4 regions of the Staphylococcus sp. SA22 genome follow, and region 1 is predicted to be linked to each of the others. Evidence: predicted binding sites of a transcription regulator. Region 1 holds the regulator's gene; each other region holds the start of a gene.

What was found. Region 1 encodes Rex, which represses fermentation and respiration genes when NADH is low (regulators of the CRP and FNR family bind a similar motif). Its sites were predicted from a motif close to TTGTGAAATATTTCACAA; they were not measured.
Positions count from the first base shown of each region.
Region 2: ACXQH5_RS04480 (L-lactate dehydrogenase) is a predicted target of Rex. The motif match lies at 1,790-1,807, and genes of this name have one in related genera.
Region 3: ACXQH5_RS07635 (L-lactate dehydrogenase) is a predicted target of Rex. The motif match lies at 3,283-3,300, and genes of this name have one in related genera.
Region 4: adhE (bifunctional acetaldehyde-CoA/alcohol dehydrogenase) is a predicted target of Rex. The motif match lies at 1,189-1,206, and genes of this name have one in related genera.

Region 1 covers NZ_JBSZQY010000009.1:1,023-6,538, reverse strand. Annotated here, with positions in the region: gene ACXQH5_RS08885 (ammonium transporter) at 37-1,287, opposite strand; gene ACXQH5_RS08880 (sulfurtransferase TusA family protein) at 1,479-1,703, opposite strand; gene ACXQH5_RS08875 (YeeE/YedE family protein) at 1,763-2,842, opposite strand; gene ACXQH5_RS08870 (redox-sensing transcriptional repressor Rex) at 3,147-3,782, opposite strand; gene ACXQH5_RS08865 (ABC-F family ATP-binding cassette domain-containing protein) at 4,035-5,516, shown strand, end outside.
Region 2 covers NZ_JBSZQY010000003.1:127,372-132,887, forward strand. Annotated here, with positions in the region: gene ACXQH5_RS04470 (PTS transporter subunit EIIC) at 1-306, shown strand, start outside; gene ACXQH5_RS04475 (hypothetical protein) at 333-458, shown strand; gene ACXQH5_RS04480 (L-lactate dehydrogenase) at 627-1,580, opposite strand; gene ACXQH5_RS04485 (hypothetical protein) at 1,891-1,998, opposite strand; gene ACXQH5_RS04490 (globin domain-containing protein) at 2,153-3,298, shown strand; gene ACXQH5_RS04495 (hypothetical protein) at 3,324-3,497, shown strand; gene ACXQH5_RS04500 (DUF488 domain-containing protein) at 3,654-4,010, shown strand; gene nikA (nickel ABC transporter substrate-binding protein) at 4,208-5,516, shown strand, end outside.
Region 3 covers NZ_JBSZQY010000007.1:4,828-10,343, reverse strand. Annotated here, with positions in the region: gene ACXQH5_RS07645 (aspartate aminotransferase family protein) at 1-1,283, shown strand, start outside; gene ACXQH5_RS07640 (APC family permease) at 1,363-2,811, opposite strand; gene ACXQH5_RS07635 (L-lactate dehydrogenase) at 3,498-4,457, shown strand; gene budA (acetolactate decarboxylase) at 4,735-5,439, shown strand.
Region 4 covers NZ_JBSZQY010000003.1:233,927-239,442, reverse strand. Annotated here, with positions in the region: gene ACXQH5_RS04910 (spr1629 family repressor/antitoxin) at 1-841, shown strand, start outside; gene adhE (bifunctional acetaldehyde-CoA/alcohol dehydrogenase) at 1,228-3,837, shown strand; gene capA (capsular polysaccharide type 5/8 biosynthesis protein CapA) at 4,182-4,850, shown strand; gene cap8B (type 8 capsular polysaccharide synthesis protein Cap8B) at 4,866-5,516, shown strand, end outside.

The DNA of each region.
Region 1 (5,516 bases):
AATGTCAGGACAATGAATATTCTATGTATATATATTCTAATATCGAATATGTTTATTGAATCTATTTAGCTCACCTTCAAAGTAAGCATGTTCACCGTGAACAATCTTGTCTAATCCTATATTCGTTTCTTGTTCCGTAACAGATAATGGTGTAATTAATTTAATTACTTTCGCAATAATAAACGTCATGACGATACTAAAAATTACAACTGCTGTTACACATAATATTTGTACAAGTACAATATGTATATCACCAGTATAAATAAAGCCATTCTCAATGTCAGGATTTGCCTTTTTACTTTGGAAAAAGGCTGTTAATACTGCACCAATAATACCACCAACACCATGAATACCAAATGCATCTAATGCATCATGATATTTTAGTTTTACCTTGATGTAATTAATAACGATATAGCAACAGATACCGCCAATCATTGCCATGATTGTTGCACTAAGATATGTCACGTATCCTGCTGCAGGTGTAATGACAACTAAACCAGCTAATGCACCTAGTAATAACCCTAGTAAACTTGTAGTCTTTTTAAAAATATATTCTAGAATTAACCAACCTATAGCACCTGCACTGGCTGAAATGACAGTATTTGTAAATGCAAGCATCGCAATATTATCAAATGTAAAAGCACTACCTACATTAAATCCATACCAACCAATCCACACAAATATACCGCCAATCAACGTAATGATAAGATTATGTGGTGTTGATTCAGAATGTTTGTTTCCTTTTCCAATCATAATAGCTAATACTAAACCAGAAACACCTGATGTAATATGAACAACAGTACCTCCGGCGAAATCTAATACACCGAGTTTGTTAATCCAACCGCCGCCCCAAACCCAATGTGCTACTGGACTGTATACAAGAGCAGTCCATATTACTACGAATAATAAATAAGGAATAAACTTCATTTTCTCAGCGATTGAACCAGATAAAATAGAAATTGCAATCGTACAAAACATCATTTGAAATAACATAAACAAAGCGAAAGGAATATGTGGGCTAATATCTTCTTGAGTCGCAAAACCTACATGATTAAGAAAAGTATATTCCCAATTTCCGAACCATAAATTCCCATTCCCAAAACTAATTGTAAAACCAACTGTTATCCATACAAATGTAACAAGCACAATTGCTGCCATACTTTGCATGACAGTATTTAGCGCATTTTTAGATTGAACTAACCCGCCATAAAATAAACTTAATCCTGGTGTCATTAGCCAAACTAATAATGTACACAAAAACATAAATATCGTATCGTTAAAATTCATACTTACCACTCCCTTGTTTTCATAATAATCTGACAATTTATAAAAAGCAAAAATGCGTAAAGTTTTATTACATCTTTTGGAATAAAATGTATCACGCTATATAAAATTAATTTCGTGAACTAAAACCAAAAAAGACTACTTACTCGCTTTTAAAGTAGCGGAAGTAGCCATAGAATCTAAAAAAGATAACGTTAAACTTTTTGAATTGTAATTGTCCATGAAGCATTATCAATTTGTTCATAGTTTGTTACAGGATATCCATTTTCTGCAGCCCAATTTGGAATAGCTTCCGTCGCTTGCGTGCAATCAAAATCAATTTTTAATTCATCTCCAGATTGCAATGTTGCCATTTTCTTTTGCGCTTCAATTAACGGAAATGGACATACCATTCCTACTGTACCTAATTCGTGTATCATAATTATTTCTCCTTTTCCAATCACTTTTATTTGATCAACATCATTTGCATAATAATCTTCTATACTATTTGCGTTTGCTGTTTAACCTTTGCAGATTGTTGTTGTACTTTTTTCATTGGACGAACAAAGATAAAATGACTCATTGTCCATACACCAACTATCATTGATGCTAGCGCAATCCATCCTTGCCAAGTCATCGTTGCTGTTTCAACCAAACCGTTACCGATAGAACAACCACCAGCAACTGACGCACCAAATCCCATACATATGCCACCAATAGCACTGTTTCGTATTGTAATCTTGTCTGGCAATCGCCATTTAAATTCTCTTGATCCTCTAGCTGCAATATATGAACCAATGAAAATTCCTAGAACTAAAAAGACACCCCAATCAATAAATTTAGTTTCACCTGTAATCAAAAAGTGTACTAAATTTGCTGATGGCGTTGTTATACCTAAACCGTCATTTCTTCCAGTTGATGCACTCATTGGCCAAGCTAAGAGTGCGATAAGTCCAATTACAATTGCTGCAATAAATGGATGGTATCGTTTTTCGAAAAGGTAATATCTAATACCTGTATAACGTTGCTTTAGTTTTGGAACAGCAACTCGAACTTTCTTATTATTGAGTGTTCTTACAACTAGAAAAATGGTGATTATAGTTAATATAACGACTAATCCCCAAAACGGAATGCCAGTTGTTTGAGACATATCACTATTTACATTCGTTGGTTGATTAATTTTATCCATTACTGGCTTTAAAATCCCTGTTTTAGTGATTGCTGCAGTAACAGCATATAATACTAATGCAATCCAACTACCAATTAGCCCTTCACCAGCGCGATACCAAGTACCTGTTGCACACCCTCCAGCCAATACTATTCCAATTCCAAAAATAAAAGAACCTATAATTGTTCCCAATATTGGAAAACTATGTGCAGGAATTTGTAAAATACCTGTTGCCGTCAAAATCAATAATCCTATACTTTGAATAGTAATAGCGATTAATAATGCATAGAACATCTTATTATTCTTTTGCACATACATATCTCGAAAGCCACCTGTTAAACAAAATCTTGTTCTTTGCATCACAAAACCTAAGAGTCCCCCGACAATTAAGCCACTAAAAATCATCCACATCGTCCTAACCCCCTAATTTCCGATAAGTTTAGTATGTATTATAGGCGATGATTTTCTTGTTTTCAACCTTATACACAATATTTTTGATATTTATATTATATTCACATAAGAAATGCGATTAATTACGATTCATCATTATATCTCTACGTGTTAATTTATTAACCTATACTATATTTATTAACACAACAGTTTTTCCTTTCATTTTCAAACATAACAGAAAAAGCCTGAGACATACTTAGTCCCAGACTGTTCTATAATTAATTAAAGATATAACAAGGTTAATCATTCAAAGCTAACATCACATTTATTCACTGTAATTTTTCATAAAGAATAATAATGACTGTAATTCTATACCTAAGTCAATTTGATGTACTTGCACATCTGAAGGCGTATTAATTCTACCAGGAGTGAAGTTTAAAATACCTTTCACACCAGCTTGGACGAGTTCGTCTGCAACTTTCTGTGCAACTCTTTCTGGTGTAGTTAGAATCACAACATCTATTTCTTCCTTCTTCAATGTTGTTATTAATTCATCGTTATCTTTTACAATAACGTTCCCTATTTTCTGGCCAATAACATCTTCTTTTACGTCAAACGCTTCTGTAATCGTCATATCATCATGTATTGAAAAGTTATATGTGAGCAAAGCTTTCCCTAGGTTCCCAACTCCGACAATTGCGATTTTGATCATGTCACTCTCGCTTAGTTCAGATTTAAAGAAATCCAATAAACTATCTATATTATATCCGTACCCTTTTTTACCTAATTCGCCAAAATATGAAAAGTCACGACGAATTGTTGCCGAGTCAATTTGTAACGCATCGCTAATCGCTTTTGAATTTACACGATCTATACCTTTAGATTTTAATGAACTGACAAATCTATAATATAACGGCAAACGTTTTAAAGTTGCTCGAGGAATTTTAACTTGGTCACTCATTCGCTATTTCCTCCTTCGTGTTTGAATGAATTATATCTATGTATTCAAACGAGTTAGAGCGTAATTGTTAGATTATTAAAAAACAAATAATTGATTACAATGAATACCTAAATATTATACATTATTGAATTTTAAAAATAAATATCTTAGTTTCAAGACGGCGTTTTATACTGTAAAATGGTTATTAATGTAATAATTACGACTTTTATCATAAGTTAATAAAATTTGCGAAAGACGAAAGGTGAAGATCGAATGATACTTTTACAACTCAATCATATATCAAAATCGTTCGATGGTGAAGATATATTTACTGATGTTGATTTTGAAGTAAAAACTGGTGAACGAATTGGTATCGTAGGAAGAAATGGCGCCGGTAAATCAACATTGATGAAAATTATAGCTGGTGTAGAAAACTATGATTCTGGAAATGTGTCAAAAATTAAAAACTTAAAACTAGGTTATTTAACTCAACAAATGACTTTAAATTCTAATGCAACAGTTTTTGAAGAAATGTCAAAACCATTTGAACATATTAAACGAATGGAAAGCTTAATCAAAGAAGAAACAGATTGGTTATCAAAACATGCAAATGATTACGATAGTGATACATATAAAACACATATGTCCCGTTATGAATCTTTATCGAATCAATTTGAACAATTAGAAGGATATCAATATGAAAGTAAAATTAAAACAGTACTTCACGGGTTAAATTTTAGTGAAGAAGATTTCAATAAACCTATCAATGATTTTAGCGGTGGCCAAAAAACACGTTTATCTTTAGCTCAAATGCTATTAAATGAACCTGATTTATTACTTTTAGATGAACCTACTAACCACTTAGATTTAGAAACGACAAAGTGGCTTGAAGATTATCTACGTTATTTTAAAGGTGCAATCGTCATCATCAGCCATGATCGTTACTTTTTAGATAAAATAGTTACTCAAATTTATGATGTGGCTTTAGGTGATGTCAAACGCTATGTTGGTAATTACGAGGAATTTATACAGCAACGGGACTTATATTATGAAAAACGAATGCAAGAATATGAAAGTCAACAAGCAGAAATAAAACGATTAGAAACTTTTGTTGAGAAAAATATTACCCGTGCTTCAACAAGTGGAATGGCAAAAAGTAGACGTAAGATTTTAGAAAAAATGGAACGCATTGATAAACCAATGTTAGATGCCAAAAGTGCAAATATTCAATTTGGCTTTGACCGGAATACAGGTAATGACGTCATGCATGTAAAAAATTTAGAAATCGGTTATCAAACTGCAATTACCAAACCTATCAGTATAGAGGTCTCTAAAGGCGATCATATAGCAATCATTGGGCCAAATGGTATTGGAAAATCGACCTTAATTAAAACTATTGCTAATCAACAAAAAGCGCTTAATGGCGACATTACTTTTGGCGCAAATTTACAAATTGGTTATTATGATCAAAAGCAAGCAGAATTTAAATCTAGTAAAACGATTTTAGATTATGTGTGGGATCAATATCCGTTAATGAATGAAAAAGATATTCGTGCAGTTCTTGGACGTTTCTTATTTGTACAAGACGATGTTAAAAAGATAATTAATGATTTATCTGGTGGTGAAAAAGCACGTTTACAACTAGCACTACTTATGTTGCAGCGTGACAATGTACTTATTTTAGATGAACCTACCAACCACCTCGATATAGATTCAAAAGAAATGTTAGAGCAAGCACTCCAACATTTTGAAGGA
Region 2 (5,516 bases), on a different contig from region 1:
TTAATTACGAAATTTAATTTCAAAACACCTGGTCGTGAAGATAAAGTTGCAGCACAACAAGTTGAGGCTACTGAAAGAGCACAAACTATTGTTGCTGGTTTGGGAGGCGAAGATAACATTGAAATCGTTGACTGTTGTGCAACGAGACTACGCGTCACACTTCATCAAAATGACAAAGTCGATAAAGTATTACTCGAAAGTACTGGTGCCAAAGGTGTAATCCAGCAAGGCACTGGTGTGCAAGTAATTTATGGGCCTCACGTTACAGTTATCAAAAATGAAATTGAAGAATTGCTCGGGGATTAAGACTAACCGAAATATCAACAGAACTAATGGCAACGATGTACGAAGTAAGAAGTAACATCGTTGCTTTTATTTTTAATGTTGCATTTGAAACATTAAGTTCATCATGCACTGTAGTGAGTCCGCAAATCGCCTCTGCTAGACAATCATCTTAATGCTATGATTAAAGCTTAAGTGCCAGATTTGAATTTAATTTCAACAACGACTTTCACTACATTAAAAATAGGGCTACTCGACACATATAGTTGTATCAAATAGCCCTTTATACAATTTTTTGGGGTAAGGTTTTACAATTTTTGGAATGGTATAGATTTTATAAAAAGTTATTTAAGTTCTTCTGCTTCAGCCATAATATCTTTTAATGTTTTAGCTGAATGTGCGAACTTGCTTTGTTCTTCGTCGTTTAATGGGATTTCTACGACGTTGCGAATACCGTTTCTATTGATGACTGCTGGAACACCAATATAAACATCTTCTTCATCATATTCGCCTTCTAATAATGCTGATACAGTCAATACGGCATCTTCATTTCTGAAAATCGCTTCAGTAATTCTAGCTAATCCCATTGCAACACCATAATAAGTGGCACCTTTAGCTTGAATAATGTCATATGCTGCATCACGTGTTTGAACAAAAATTTGTTCAATTTGCGCTTTGCCCTCAGGACGTTGTTCAAGTAATGTCTTCAAAGGTTGACCCGCAATATTAGCGTGTGACCATACTGGTAATTCAGTGTCACCATGTTCACCAATAATTTGAGCATCGACGCTACGTGGCGCAACATCGAACGCTTCGCTTAACAATAATCTAAAGCGTGCAGAGTCTAAAATTGTACCAGAACCTATAACACGTTCTTTAGGTAAACCAGAGAATTTCCATGTTGCATACGCTAAAATATCAACAGGATTTGTAGCTACCAAGAAAATACCATCAAATTTTGATGCCATTACTTCACCAACAATTGATTTGAATATTTTCAAGTTTTTAGATACTAAATCTAAACGTGTTTCTCCAGGTTTTTGTGCAGCACCAGCACAGATGACAACTAGATCCGCATCATGACAATCACTGTATTCGCCAGCTTTCACACGAACTGTTGTTGGAGAATATGGTGTGGCATGTTTTAAATCCATAACATCTCCTCGAACTTTTTCAGTGTCTAAATCAATGATGACTAATTCATCAACAATGCTTTGGTTCACTAATGAAAATGCGTAGCTTGAACCTACTGCACCATTACCTATTAATACAACTTTGTTCCCTTTAAATTTGTTCATTACAAAAACTCCCTTATGATTAATTCACTAACATACATGTAGTTTCAAATATGTTAGTTTAATGCTGCTTATTGACGATACAAAAGCAAATAAACATCTCTTTTATTTTCAACGCATAACTTAAAAGGTCATGTGTCATCCGCTTTTAAGTTTGTGATTTATTTCACATATAAAATGTAACATGCATTAAGTACTGGGTCAATATTAAATTGTGATTTATTTCACATTTTAATTTAATTTTTACACCTTTTTAATTTGTATACGATTACATCTTAGACGTCTTTAGTCTTCGTACTTCGCCAGTGATTATTTACACTTTCACATTTTTATTATCATGTTTACTTTTTTCTAAGAAAACAACAATGTTTTTTGAATTAGTCAAATAAATGCGCGCAATCGTCGGTGTGCAAACAGACAATTGTACACAATGCTTATTGATAAGTATTTAAAAAATTAAAAATGTCATACAATTATCAAATTTGCCATTTTATTTATATTTTCTCAAACCAATTAATTGAATATCGAAATTTTTAGTAGAATAATCAAAATAGACAGATTAAAGGAGGAGTATCATGCTTACAGAACAAGAGAAAGACATAATCAAACAAACGGTGCCATTGCTTAAAGAAAAAGGAACAGAAATTACGTCAACTTTTTATCCGAAAATGTTTAAGGCACATCCTGAACTTTTAAATATGTTTAATCAAACGAACCAAAAAAGAGGCATGCAATCTTCAGCATTAGCACAAGCAGTAATGGCTGCAGCTGTTAACATCGATAACTTAAGTATTATTAAACCAGTCATTATGCCAGTTGCATATAAACACTGCGCACTACAAGTTTATGCTGAACATTATCCAATTGTGGGGGAAAATTTATTAAAAGCCATTCAAGACGTGACAGGATTAGAAGAAAATGACCCTGTCATTCAAGCTTGGGCGAAAGCATATGGTGTTATTGCGGATGTGTTCATCCAAATTGAAAAAGAAATTTATGATCAAATGATGTGGATTGGTTTTAAACCATTCAAAATTACCAATATTAAACAAGAATCTGAAGACATTAAATCATTTACAGTTGAAACTGAAGAATATGACTTTAGTGAATTTACACCAGGCCAATACATCACAGTTGATGTTTCTAGTGATAAACTTCCATATAGAGCTAAACGTCACTATTCTATCGTATCAGGTGATAAAAACCATTTAACTTTTGGCGTTAAACGTGATGTTACAACAGAACATGAAGGCGAAGTTTCAACAATTTTACACGATGAGATTAAAGAAGGCGATACGATTAATCTAGCTGCGCCTGTAGGTGGATTCGTATTAGAGAATACGACTGAACCACAACTTTTCTTAGGTTCAGGTATTGGCGTCACACCTTTAGTAGCAATGTATGAAGCTGCCTCTGCCAAAGGTTTAGATACACAGATGGTTCAAGTTGCTGAAAATGAACAACATTTACCTTTCAAAGACAACTTCAACAGTATCGCAAGCCATCATGACAACGCTAAGTTATATACTCACTTAAAAGATAAACAAGGCTATATTGGCGCTGAAGAATTACAAGTATTTTTAGCAAATAAACCTGAAATTTATATCTGTGGTGGTACAAAATTCTTACAATCTATGATCGAAGCACTTAAATCTTTAAATTACGATATGGATCGCGTACACTACGAAACATTTATTCCAAGACTAAGCGTTGCAGTATAACTGAGAAAAGAGGTTTAGTGCTCATATGAAACTTAATCAACGTTACGTAAAAGTATTTGCATTATATTTCGTAAGTATTGTTACTGCAAATATTATTGTTAAAAATAATAATTTAATTAAAACATTGATACAAACCATAGCCGGGTACACGGTCTTTGCAGTTGGTTTGAAGTATTTAACTAAACGTAAAAATAAATGACATCTATACAAAAACAGCTATGACTTTACTTTGTCATGGCTGTTTTTTAATTGGGAGTTGGACAGAAATGATATTTTCGCAAAATTTATTTCGTCGTCCCACCCCAACATGCATTGATGTATGCTCACTGAATTTCATAAGAAAGGAGTTCACAAGATGACCGTAGATATTGGACGGATTTATGACAATAAAGATAATACCGACGCTATTCGTATCCTAGTCGATAGAGTCTGGCCGAGAGGTATTTCGAAAAGAACTGCTAACCTAGATTATTGGTTAAAAGACATTGCTCCATCTACTGAGTTGCGACAATGGTTCCAACATGATCCTAAACTTTTTGGAGCTTTTAAAGAAAAATACGAAAAAGAATTACGTGATCAGGATGCGCAAAAAGATGCTTTTGAAAAATTAAAGGATATTGTAAATCAGCATAATCATGTTCTATTGTTATATGCAGCAAAAGATACTAAACATAACCAAGCTGTAGTACTACAGCAGTTGCTCAATACTTAGGTATATATGTTTGTCGTGAATCACTATACATGTCGCTAACTTCATTTCTAATATTTATTTTTAAAAAGCATAATTACTACAATTAATTGAACTTTAATAATTACTAAACTTGAACAACATTTTACTTTAACAAAATAAAGTTTTAAAATATTAATTATTGGGTTTTACATAGTAATTAGAAAGAGAGTGTTAATGAAATGAAGTTTAAAAGACTAGCAACTATATTTTCAGCAGTATTAGTGTTATCAGGATGTGGCTCAATGCATTCATCTGGCAAAGACTTAAATATTTCGTTACCGTTAAAAACAAAGTCTATTGCACCTTATGAAACAGATGTACCAGTTAAGATTGGTGCTGCAGAATCATTATTTAAAACAAATGATCAAGGAAAAATAGAAAAAGTATTAGTGAAATCGTATCATCAACCAAATGATACAACGTTAGATATTGAATTAAAAGATAATATTAAATTTCAAAACGGTCAAAAATTGACTGCAGAAAAAGTGAAATCTAGCCTTGAAAATAGCATAAAAAAAAGCGACTTGGTCAAATATTCATTACCAATATCATCAATTACCGCTAAAGGTCAAAAACTGACAATTAAAACCAGCTCCGCTTACCCTGAACTTGTATCTGAATTAGCTAATCCTTTTATGGCAATTTATGATACAGATGCTAAATCAGATGTTAATCAAACTCCTGTTGCTACAGGCCCTTACCAAATAAAAGATTATAAGCAATCTCGAAAAATATCATTGTCGAATTTTAAGGACTATTGGCAAGGTAAACCGAAACTTGATCATATTACTGTGACGTACCAAGAAGATGGCAATAATCGCGTCAGAAATTTAGAATCTCAAAAAGATGACTTAATAACTGATGTCCCAGTTAATAAAGTTCAAGACATAGAAAATAATCAAAATTTAAAAGTGTCAAAAGAATCTGGATTTAGAACTTCTTTACTTATGTATAATCATACTAATAAAAAAATGACTAAATCCGTTCGTGAAGCATTAGATCATATCATTGATAGACAAGGTATTGCAGATCATATTTATCAAGGTTACGCGAAACCTGCAACGAGTCCATTTAATGATAAAATTCCATATATTAAAGAACCTAAGTTAACCAAACAAAATATCGAACAAGCAAAAACGTTATTAGCTAAAGATGGTTATACAAAAGAACACCCTTTAAAAATTAAGTTAATTACGTATGACGGTCGTCCAGAACTATCGAAAATTGCGCAAGTATTACAATCAGATGCTAAAAAAGCAAATATTGAAATCGACATTAAAAGTGTTGATGACATAGAAGGTTACTTAACAGACCGTTCTGCATGGGATGCAACGATGTATAGTTTCGGAACGATTCCTCGTGGAGATACAGGCTATTTCTTTAATCAAGCATATAAAAAAGATGGTGCTATTAATAAAGGAGACTACAATAATAGCAACGTTGATGCTTTAATTAATCAATTGAATCACACTGTAGATGTTAAGGAAC
Region 3 (5,516 bases), on a different contig from region 1:
GACGTATTAAATATTATCCGTTAGTTATTGATCATGGATATGGAGCAACATTGGTTGATATTGAGGGGAAGACATATATCGATTTGTTATCGAGTGCGAGTTCTCAAAACGTAGGTCATGCACCTAGAGAAGTAACAGAAGCGATAAAGGCACAAGTTGATAAATTTATTCATTATACACCAGCATATATGTATCATGAACCGTTGGTACGTTTAGCTAAGAAGCTTTGTGAGATTGCACCTGGAGATTTTGAAAAAAGAGTGACCTTCGGATTAACTGGATCAGACGCAAATGATGGCATCATTAAATTTGCCAGAGCATATACAGGGCGTCCTTATATCATTAGTTTCACTAATGCATATCATGGTTCAACTTTTGGCTCATTGTCTATGTCAGCTATTAGTTTAAATATGCGCAAACATTATGGTCCGTTATTGAATGGTTTTTATCATATTCCGTTTCCAGATAAATATCGTGGTATGTACGAGCAGCCACAAGCTAATTCAGTAGAAGAATATTTAGCACCCTTAAAAGAAATGTTTGCGAAATATGTACCTGCTGACGAAGTAGCATGTATTGTTATTGAAACGATACAAGGCGATGGTGGACTTTTAGAACCAGTTCCAGGGTATTTTGAAGCGTTAGAAAAGATTTGTCGTGAACATGGTATTTTAATCGCTGTCGATGATATTCAACAAGGTTTTGGGAGAACAGGTACATGGAGTTCAGTCTCGCATTTTAATTTTACGCCTGATTTAATCACTTTTGGAAAATCCTTAGCAGGTGGTATGCCTATGTCAGCAATTGTTGGACGCAAAGAGATTATGAATTGTTTAGAAGCACCAGCACATTTATTTACAACAGGTGCTAATCCAGTTAGTTGTGAAGCTGCATTAGCCACAATTCAAATGATTGAAGATCAGTCGCTTCTTCAGGCTAGTGCGGAAAAAGGGGAATATGTTAGGAAACGAATGGATCAATGGGTATCTAAATACAATAGTGTAGGCGATGTTAGAGGTAAAGGTCTGAGTATTGGTATTGATATTGTTTCTGACAAAAACCTCAAAACACGTGATGCTATTGCGGCACTTAAAATATGTAATTACTGCTTTGAGCATGGCGTAGTTATTATAGCTGTAGCTGGAAATGTGTTGCGATTCCAACCGCCATTGGTAATAACATATGAGCAATTAGACACGGCGTTAAACACTATAGAAGATGCACTGACTGCTTTGGAAGCAGGAAACTTAGATCAATATGACATATCTGGACAAGGTTGGTAATAGCGATTATCTTAATATAAAATAAAAAATCATTTCCACATCTGGATGTTAATCAGATGGGAAATGATTTTTTTAATTTTTATTTTGGTGGGTGGTATTCAGCTACGTCATTTTTCTTAGAATGTCTAAGTCCATAACTTAAATATAGAATGATACCAACAATAAACCAAATTAAAGTGTATAATTTCGCTTCGAATCCTAATCCCCAGAATACTAGCAATACTAAAACAAATGTAACTGCTGGTAACACAGGATATAAAGGTAATTTAAATGCAGGAATTGGTAGATCTTTACCTTCACGCTTTCTCAAACGATACATTGCTAATGAAACGAACATAAATGCAACAAGTGTACCGGCTGAAATTAATTGTGCTAAAAATGCGAATGGGAACATAGAACCAATTAAAACACCAATAATAGTAAGTATAACTAGTGCGCGATTAGGTAAATGTTTGTCGTTTAAGTGGCTTAACCATGAAGGTAATAAGCCGTCACGTCCAAATGAATAAAGTAAACGTGAGCCTGCTAACATCATACCAATTAATGCTGTAAACATACCGATAACAGAGATAGCTTGAACAATAGCTGCTACAACACCATGACCACTTTGACGTAAAGCCCAACCAACAGGTTCAGCATTGTTTGCGTATTGTGAGTAATGGAACATACCAACTAACACTAGTGCTACAGCAATAAATAATACGATAGCAACACTTAAAGAACCAAGAATACCTCTAGGCATTGTCTTTTGAGGGTCAAGTGCTTCTGCTGAGTTTGCTGCGATAGAATCGAAACCGATATACGCTAAGAAAATCATTGAAACACCAGCATATATGCCTTGCCATCCACCAAAGTCACCTGTAGCAGTTACTTTGTGTTCTGGAATAAATGGCACATAGTTACTAACATTTATTGCTGTTAAACCTACGATTACAAATAAAATAATAGCTAATACTTTTAAAATAACTAAAATGTTTTCCATACGTGCTGCTTCTGACATACCACGTGATAGTAATAATGCAGTTAATAAAATAACGATAGCAGCAATAATATCGATAAAACCGCCATTGGTACCAAATGGATTTGATAATGCTGCAGGTAATTCGATGCCAATTGGTTTCACAAGTCCGCGTAAATTCGCTGAGAATCCTGATGCAACAAAGGCTACGGCGATAAAATATTCAGCTAATAGAGCCCAACCGGCAACCCATCCAAAAAATTCACCAAATAATACATTGACCCAAGAATAGGCTGAACCTGCAAATGGCATAGCGGCAGCCATTTCTGCATAAGTAAATGCAACTAAACCAGCAACAATAGCAGCGAGTAAGAATGATAACGCAACGGCCGGTCCTGCATGTTGTGCAGCAACAATGCCAGGTAGCGTAAAGATAGATGTCGATACAATTGTTCCTACACCTAAAGCTAAGAAATCACGCACCCGTAGTGTACGCTTTAAATGACCATCTTTATTTTGATAGATAGCCGGATCCTCTTTTCGTGCTATTTTATTGAAAAAACTTCCCATAAACTTTCCTCCCAAACATTCATAAACAATTCTATACGGTGTTTTTTAATATGTTATATCATAGCACAAATAATCAATATTTTGTCTAAAAATTCTGAAAAATCACAACTTTATATTACGTATTAATGACTTGTCTTGATAACATCCATAGATTTTTTAAATGATAAAACTGATTATAACAGATATTAAATGAATAAGTACTATTTTTTGCTAATTTTCTAACAATTTTGCGCATTATATTTTTAAAATCAATTTCATGTTTATGTCTGATTGGCTAATTTGTATGAAATGTAATTCTTTGACTATAAAAAGATGCATCAAATATGATGAGGGTAAGGCGGAAAATAGGAGGTTATATAGTAAGTCATTTAAGTCGAATAGCCATCCTTTTTAAAATGAAAAAAATAGAAAGCTCAATAGTTTGTTAAAGCCTTTAAATAGCGTCATTACGCAATTTTAGAATGCTAAAAATTGTCACAAATTTCAAATTACGTGCTAAAGCTTGAGATATCAATATTTATTGGCGTTAGAGTGTAATTTGACTCCGCTTACATCTCAGTTTTATGTTTGTAATTTGGTAGCATAATATTATAATAAAATAAAATTGTTAATCTTTAATTTCAGTATAGATATTTTTACGTGTAGTCACGTGTAAAATAAATTCAATTAGGTTAGGAGACATAATTATGAAAACATTTGGTAAAAAGGTTGTATTAATCGGAGATGGATCTGTAGGATCAAGCTATGCCTTTGCAATGGTTACGCAAGGTGTTGCTGATGAATTTGTAATTATTGACATTGCAAAAGACAAAGTAAAAGCAGATGTTCAAGATTTAAACCATGGTACAGTCCACAGTCCTTCACCAGTTGATGTGAAAGCAGGTGAATACGAAGACTGTAAAGATGCAGATTTAGTTGTTATTACAGCTGGTGCACCTCAAAAGCCAGGTGAAACACGTTTACAATTAGTTGAAAAAAATACTAAGATTATGAAGAGCATTGTTAAGAGTGTTATGGATAGCGGCTTTGATGGATATTTCTTAATCGCGGCAAACCCTGTAGACATTTTAACAAGATTTGTAAAAGAATATACTGGATTACCAGCAGAACGTGTTATCGGTTCAGGTACTGTATTGGACAGTGCACGTTTACAATATTTAATTAGCCAAGAACTTGGTGTTGCACCTTCAAGTGTTGACGCTAGTATTATTGGTGAGCATGGTGATACTGAACTTGCAGTTTGGTCACAAGCAAATGTAGCAGGTATTTCAGTATATGACACATTAAAAGAACAAACTGGTAGCGAAGCTAAAGCGGAAGAAATTTATGTAAATACACGTGACGCTGCTTATGAAATTATCCAAGCTAAAGGGTCAACATACTATGGTATTGCATTAGCATTGATGCGCATTTCAAAAGCCATTTTAAATAATGAAAATAATGTCTTAAATGTTTCTATACAATTAGATGGTCAATATGGTGGTCACAAAGGCGTTTACCTAGGTGTACCAACATTAGTTAACCAACATGGCGCAGTTAAAATTTATGAAATGCCATTAAGTGCAGAAGAACAAGCATTGTTCGATAAATCTGTTAAAACATTAGAAGATACATTTGATTCAATTAAATATTTATTAGAAGACTAAGCCTATTTTAAGTGTTAATTAGAAATATATTAATGGTAAGAGGATCTATTAGTGTTGCAGTAAAATGTGGCACTGATAGGTCCATTTTTTTAGCAAGCATTGATAGAGGCAATACTTTTGCGTAAAATAATAATTGAATAAAGTATTATGACTCGTGAAAATTTAGTGACATGAATAGAAATGTCGAGGCGTCATTGAGTATAAAGGAAAGTAGTTCTGCATTAAGCACGAAGTAGAGCATGACAACGAGGAATAACTATAGGGAGATGGTTTTGGAATGACGAATGTCTTGTATCAACATGGTACATTAGGTACGTTAATGGCTGGCTTACTAGAAGGAACAGCTACAATTAATGAATTGTTAGAACATGGAAATTTAGGGATTGCAACGTTAACAGGGTCTGATGGCGAAGTAATATTTTTAGACGGGAAGGCATATCATGCTAACGAGCATAAAGAATTTATAGAATTAAAAGGCGATGAGAAAGTACCGTATGCATCGATTACTAATTTTAAAGCGAGTAAGACATTTCCATTGCAACAATTATCACAAGATGATGTATTCGCACAAATTAAAAATGAAATGTTAAGTGAGAATTTATTTTCGGCTGTTAAAATTTATGGCACATTTAAACATATGCATGTACGAATGATGCCTGCTCAGCAACCGCCATATACACGTTTGATTGATTCAGCACGCAGACAACCTGAGGAAAAAAGACAAGATATTCGTGGTGCCATTGTTGGATTTTTTACACCAGAATTATTTCATGGCGTAGGGTCTGCTGGTTTTCATATACATTTTGCGGATGATGAAAGAGCTTATGGTGGACATGTTCTTGACTTTGAAGTGGATGACGTTGTCGTTGAGATACAAAACTTTGAAACATTCCAACAACATTTCCCGGTAAATAACGAGACGTTTGTTAAAGCGAAAATAGACTATAAAGATGTGGCAGAAGAAATTAGAGAAGCTGAATAGTCTAATATAATTAAAAGACCTTAGCGATATTAGGAACAGGTGGTTCTAAATGCATCGTTAAGGTCTTTTTATATTAT
Region 4 (5,516 bases), on a different contig from region 1:
TTTTGTAAAGATACCGGATAATATTATTTTATCTTTAATAAATAATTTAGATGGCTTGTTGAATGGCAATTTAGAATCACTAAATAAAAAAGAAAGCATAAAAGAAATTGCTAAAGTTGTGAGGGCTAAAATTCTTCAAGACGAAAGCAATGAAGCACTATTATTTATGCTTGAAAAAGCGGGTATAGTCATATACGAAAAGCGAATTAATGATAGCATAGACGCATATAGTTTTTGGAGTAAAGATCTGACACCTTTTATTATACTGGGTACAAATAAGGGGGTAGCAGTTAGAAGGAATTTTGATCTTGCACATGAGCTGGGACATCTCGTTCTACATCGTCATATTCAATTCGACTTATTATCTCCTGAAGAATATAAGACAATTGAACATGAGGCAGATATTTTCGCCTCTGAATTTTTACTACCTGAAGAAGCGTTTAAAAAAGACTTTGATCAAATGACAAAAAAATCAAATCCTGATTATTTAGCTGTATTGAAAGAAAAATGGTATGTTTCTATACAAGCAATTGCAATGAGAGCCTATTATCTAGGTCTAATGTCTAGTACTCAGTACAGATATTTTTGGGCATCATTAAATAAAAAAGGCTATAAAAGTAAAGAGCCTTTAGACGACGTGATTGAAATGTCACGTCCTGTCAAAATGAATAGTTTATTAAAGTTGTATTTTGATAGAAATATACTGACACCACAAAAATTATTGAATTATTTAAAAGTTGATGAAACATTTTTGAATCATCTAGCAGGTATTAATTTAAAACTCTTTAAGGATTATGTTAATGAAAATAGAGAATATAATATAACGAATCTATATAAATAAGGCACTAATATTTAAACCTCGAGCTGAAAAGATCATCATTTCAGTTCGAGGTTTTTTATTTGTAACATCTATTGATAGGTATCGACAAGAACCTTTTAATGTTGTGTTTTGTGCGATATAACAAGCTTTTTAGGCTATTAAAGAATATTCAGAATTAAATATATAATTATGAATAAATTATGTCATTGAAAAAATTATGATTATAAAATCATTCTAAAAACACCGAAATAACAATGATTTCATGAAAACATTTATTTTAAAATTTGATATTTGTTCAAATAATATTCGAAATTAAACTTTTTTGTATAGAATTTTCTTTATATCCTGAGAGACATGTACTATAATGTTTGTGAAATAATTCACAAAGTATAAAGGAGTGGTTGTATATGTTAACTATACCTGAAAAAGAAAATCGTGGATCGAAAGAACAAGAAGTGGCAATTATGATTGATGCTCTAGCTGACAAAGGGAAAAAAGCATTAGAAGCATTATCTAAAAAGTCACAAGAAGAAATTGATCATATTGTTCATCAAATGAGTTTAGCAGCTGTTGATCAACATATGGTGCTAGCAAAATTAGCACATGAAGAAACTGGAAGAGGTATATACGAAGATAAAGCGATTAAAAATTTATACGCTTCTGAATATATATGGAATTCAATAAAAGACAATAAGACAGTAGGGATTATTGGTGAAGATAAAGAAAAAGGATTAACGTATGTAGCGGAACCAATTGGTGTTATTTGTGGTGTTACGCCAACAACAAATCCTACGTCGACAACTATTTTTAAAGCGATGATTGCAATTAAGACAGGAAATCCAATTATTTTTGCATTCCATCCAAGTGCGCAAGAATCGTCGAAGCGTGCAGCAGAAGTTGTATTAGAAGCGGCAATGAAGGCAGGTGCACCTAAAGATATTATTCAGTGGATTGAAGTACCTTCTATCGAAGCAACAAAACAATTAATGAATCACAAAGGTATTGCATTAGTTCTAGCAACAGGTGGTTCGGGCATGGTTAAGTCTGCATATTCAACTGGTAAACCGGCATTAGGTGTGGGACCAGGTAACGTGCCGTCTTACATTGAAAAAACAGCACACATTAAACGTGCAGTAAATGATATCATTGGTTCAAAAACATTTGATAATGGTATGATTTGTGCTTCTGAACAAGTTGTAGTCATTGATAAAGAAATTTATAAAGATGTTACTAATGAATTTAAAGCACATCAAGCATACTTTGTTAAAAAAGATGAATTACAACGCTTAGAAAATGCAATTATGAATGAACAAAAAACAGGTATTAAGCCTGATATTGTCGGTAAATCTGCAGTTGAAATAGCTGAATTAGCAGGTATACCTGTCCCCGAAAATACAAAACTTATCATAGCCGAAATTAGCGGTGTAGGTTCAGACTATCCGTTATCTCGTGAAAAATTATCTCCAGTATTAGCCTTAGTAAAAGCCCAATCTACAAAACAAGCATTTCAAATTTGTGAAGACACACTACATTTTGGTGGATTAGGACACACAGCCGTTATCCATACAGAAGATGAAACATTACAAAAAGATTTTGGACTAAGAATGAAAGCTTGTCGTGTACTTGTAAATACACCATCAGCGGTTGGAGGTATTGGTGATATGTATAACGAATTGATTCCGTCTTTAACATTAGGTTGTGGTTCGTACGGTAGAAACTCAATTTCACATAATGTTAGTGCGACAGATTTATTAAACATAAAAACAATTGCTAAACGACGTAATAATACTCAAATTTTCAAGGTGCCTGCTCAAATTTATTTTGAAGAAAATGCAATCATGAGTCTAACAACAATGGACAAGATTGAAAAAGTGATGATTGTCTGTGACCCTGGTATGGTCGAATTCGGTTATACAAAAACAGTTGAGAATGTATTAAGACAAAGAACGGAACAGCCTCAAATTAAAATATTTAGCGAAGTCGAACCGAATCCATCAACTAATACAGTATATAAAGGTCTGGAAATGATGGTTGATTTCCAACCGGATACAATCATTGCATTTGGTGGTGGTTCAGCGATGGATGCTGCAAAAGCAATGTGGATGTTCTTTGAACACCCTGAGACATCATTCTTCGGTGCTAAACAAAAGTTCCTAGACATCGGTAAACGTACTTATAAAATAGGCATGCCTGAAAATGCGACGTTCATTTGTATCCCTACGACATCAGGTACAGGTTCAGAAGTAACACCATTTGCAGTTATCACAGATAGTGAAACAAATGTAAAATATCCGTTGGCTGATTTTGCTTTAACACCTGATGTTGCAATTATTGACCCTCAATTTGTGATGAGTGTGCCAAAAAGCGTTACAGCAGATACAGGAATGGATGTACTAACGCATGCAATGGAATCATATGTATCTGTAATGGCTTCAGATTACACAAGAGGTTTGAGTCTACAAGCGATTAAATTGACGTTCGAATATTTAAAATCATCTGTTGAAAAAGGTGATAAAGTTTCAAGAGAGAAAATGCATAACGCATCAACTTTGGCTGGTATGGCATTTGCAAATGCATTCTTAGGCATTGCACACTCAATTGCGCATAAAATTGGTGGGGAATATGGTATTCCGCATGGTAGAGCGAATGCGATATTACTACCGCATATTATCCGTTATAATGCCAAAGACCCGCAAAAACATGCATTATTCCCTAAATATGAGTTCTTCAGAGCAGATACAGATTATGCAGATATTGCCAAATTCTTAGGATTAAAAGGTAATACGACAGAAGCACTCGTAGAATCATTAGCTAAAGCTGTCTACGAATTAGGTCAATCAGTCGGAATTGAAATGAATTTGAAATCACAAGGTGTGTCTGAAGAAGAATTAAATGAGTCAATTGATAGAATGGCAGAGCTCGCATTTGAAGATCAGTGTACAACTGCTAATCCTAAAGAAGCACTAATCAGTGAAATCAAAGATATCATTCAAACATCATATGATTATAAGCAATAATCTATCTGATAATAATCATCTAACTCACCTGAAATTACAAAAGTAAAAAAATGCCACATAAACTTTAAGTCGATAATCATTATATGGTTATCGGCTTTTATTTATTGCCAAATCTTCAGAGAGATACAAACTAGACAATCATTTTTTAAATAAAGAAAATATTAAGATTGATACTCATTTCACAAAATATTACTACTTTAGAGTATAATTATTTTTAATTTCATATAAATAAAAAGGCGAAAATAATGCGGTTTAAAAGTAATTAATTGTTTAAACGATATGTAATATGTAAATACTATATATATAATACCAATTTTAATGAAAATTTTTAAGGGAGGTAAATAATGGAAAGTACATTAGAATTAACAAAAATTAAAGAAGTATTACAAAAAAACTTGAAGATTTTAATTATTTTACCGCTATTATTTTTAATTATAAGCGCGATTGTTACATTCTTCGTCTTATCACCTAAATATCAAGCTAATACTCAAATTTTAGTGAATCAAACTAAGGGTGACAATCCTCAGTTTATGGCGCAAGAGGTTCAAAGTAATATTCAACTTGTAAATACGTATAAAGAAATTGTTAAAAGTCCTAGAATTTTAGATGAGGTGTCAAAGGACTTAAATGATAAGTATTCACCATCTAAATTATCGAGTATGTTGACAATTACAAACCAAGAAAATACGCAACTTATCAACATCCAAGTTAAAAGTGGTCATAAACAAGATTCGGAAAAAATTGCGAATAGCTTCGCTAAAGTTACAAGTAAACAAATACCGAAGATTATGAGTGTGGATAACGTATCAATTTTATCTAAAGCAGACGGTACAGCAGTTAAAGTCGCACCAAAAACTGTAGTGAATCTAATCGGTGCATTCTTTTTAGGATTAGTTGTCGCGCTTATATATATCTTCTTCAAAGTCATTTTCGATAAGCGAATTAAAGATGAAGAAGATGTAGAGAAAGAATTAGGATTGCCTGTATTGGGTTCAATTCAAAAATATAATTAAGGATGGTTGCTACTTATGTCAAAGAAGGAAAATACGACAACAACACTATTTGTGTATGAAAAACCAAAATCAACAATTAGTGAAAAGTTTCGTGGTATACGTTCAAACATCATGTTTTCAAAAGCAAATGGTGAAGTAAAGCGCTTATTGGTTACTTCTGAAAAGCCTGGTGCAGGTAAAAGTACAGTTGTATCGAATGTAGCGATTACTTATGCACAAGCAGGCTATAAGACGTTAGTTATTGATGGCGATATGCGTAAGCCAACACAAAACTATATTTTTAATGAGCAAAATAATAATGGACTATCAAGCTTAATCATTGGTAGAACGACTATGTCAGAAGCAATTACGTCGACAGAAATTGATAATTTAGATTTACTAACAGCTGGTCCTGTACCTCCAAATCCATCTGAGTTAATTGGGTCTGAAAGGTTCAAAGAATTAGTTGATATGTTTAATAAACGTTACGACATTATTATTGTCGATACACCGCCAGTTAATACCGTGACTGATGCACAACTATATGCGCGTGCTATTAAAGATAGTCTGTTAGTAATTGATAGTGAAAAAAATGATAAAAATGAAGTTAAAAAAGCTAAAACACTTATGGAAAAAGCAGGCAGTAACATTCTAGGCGTCATTTTAAATAAGGCAAAAGTAGATAAA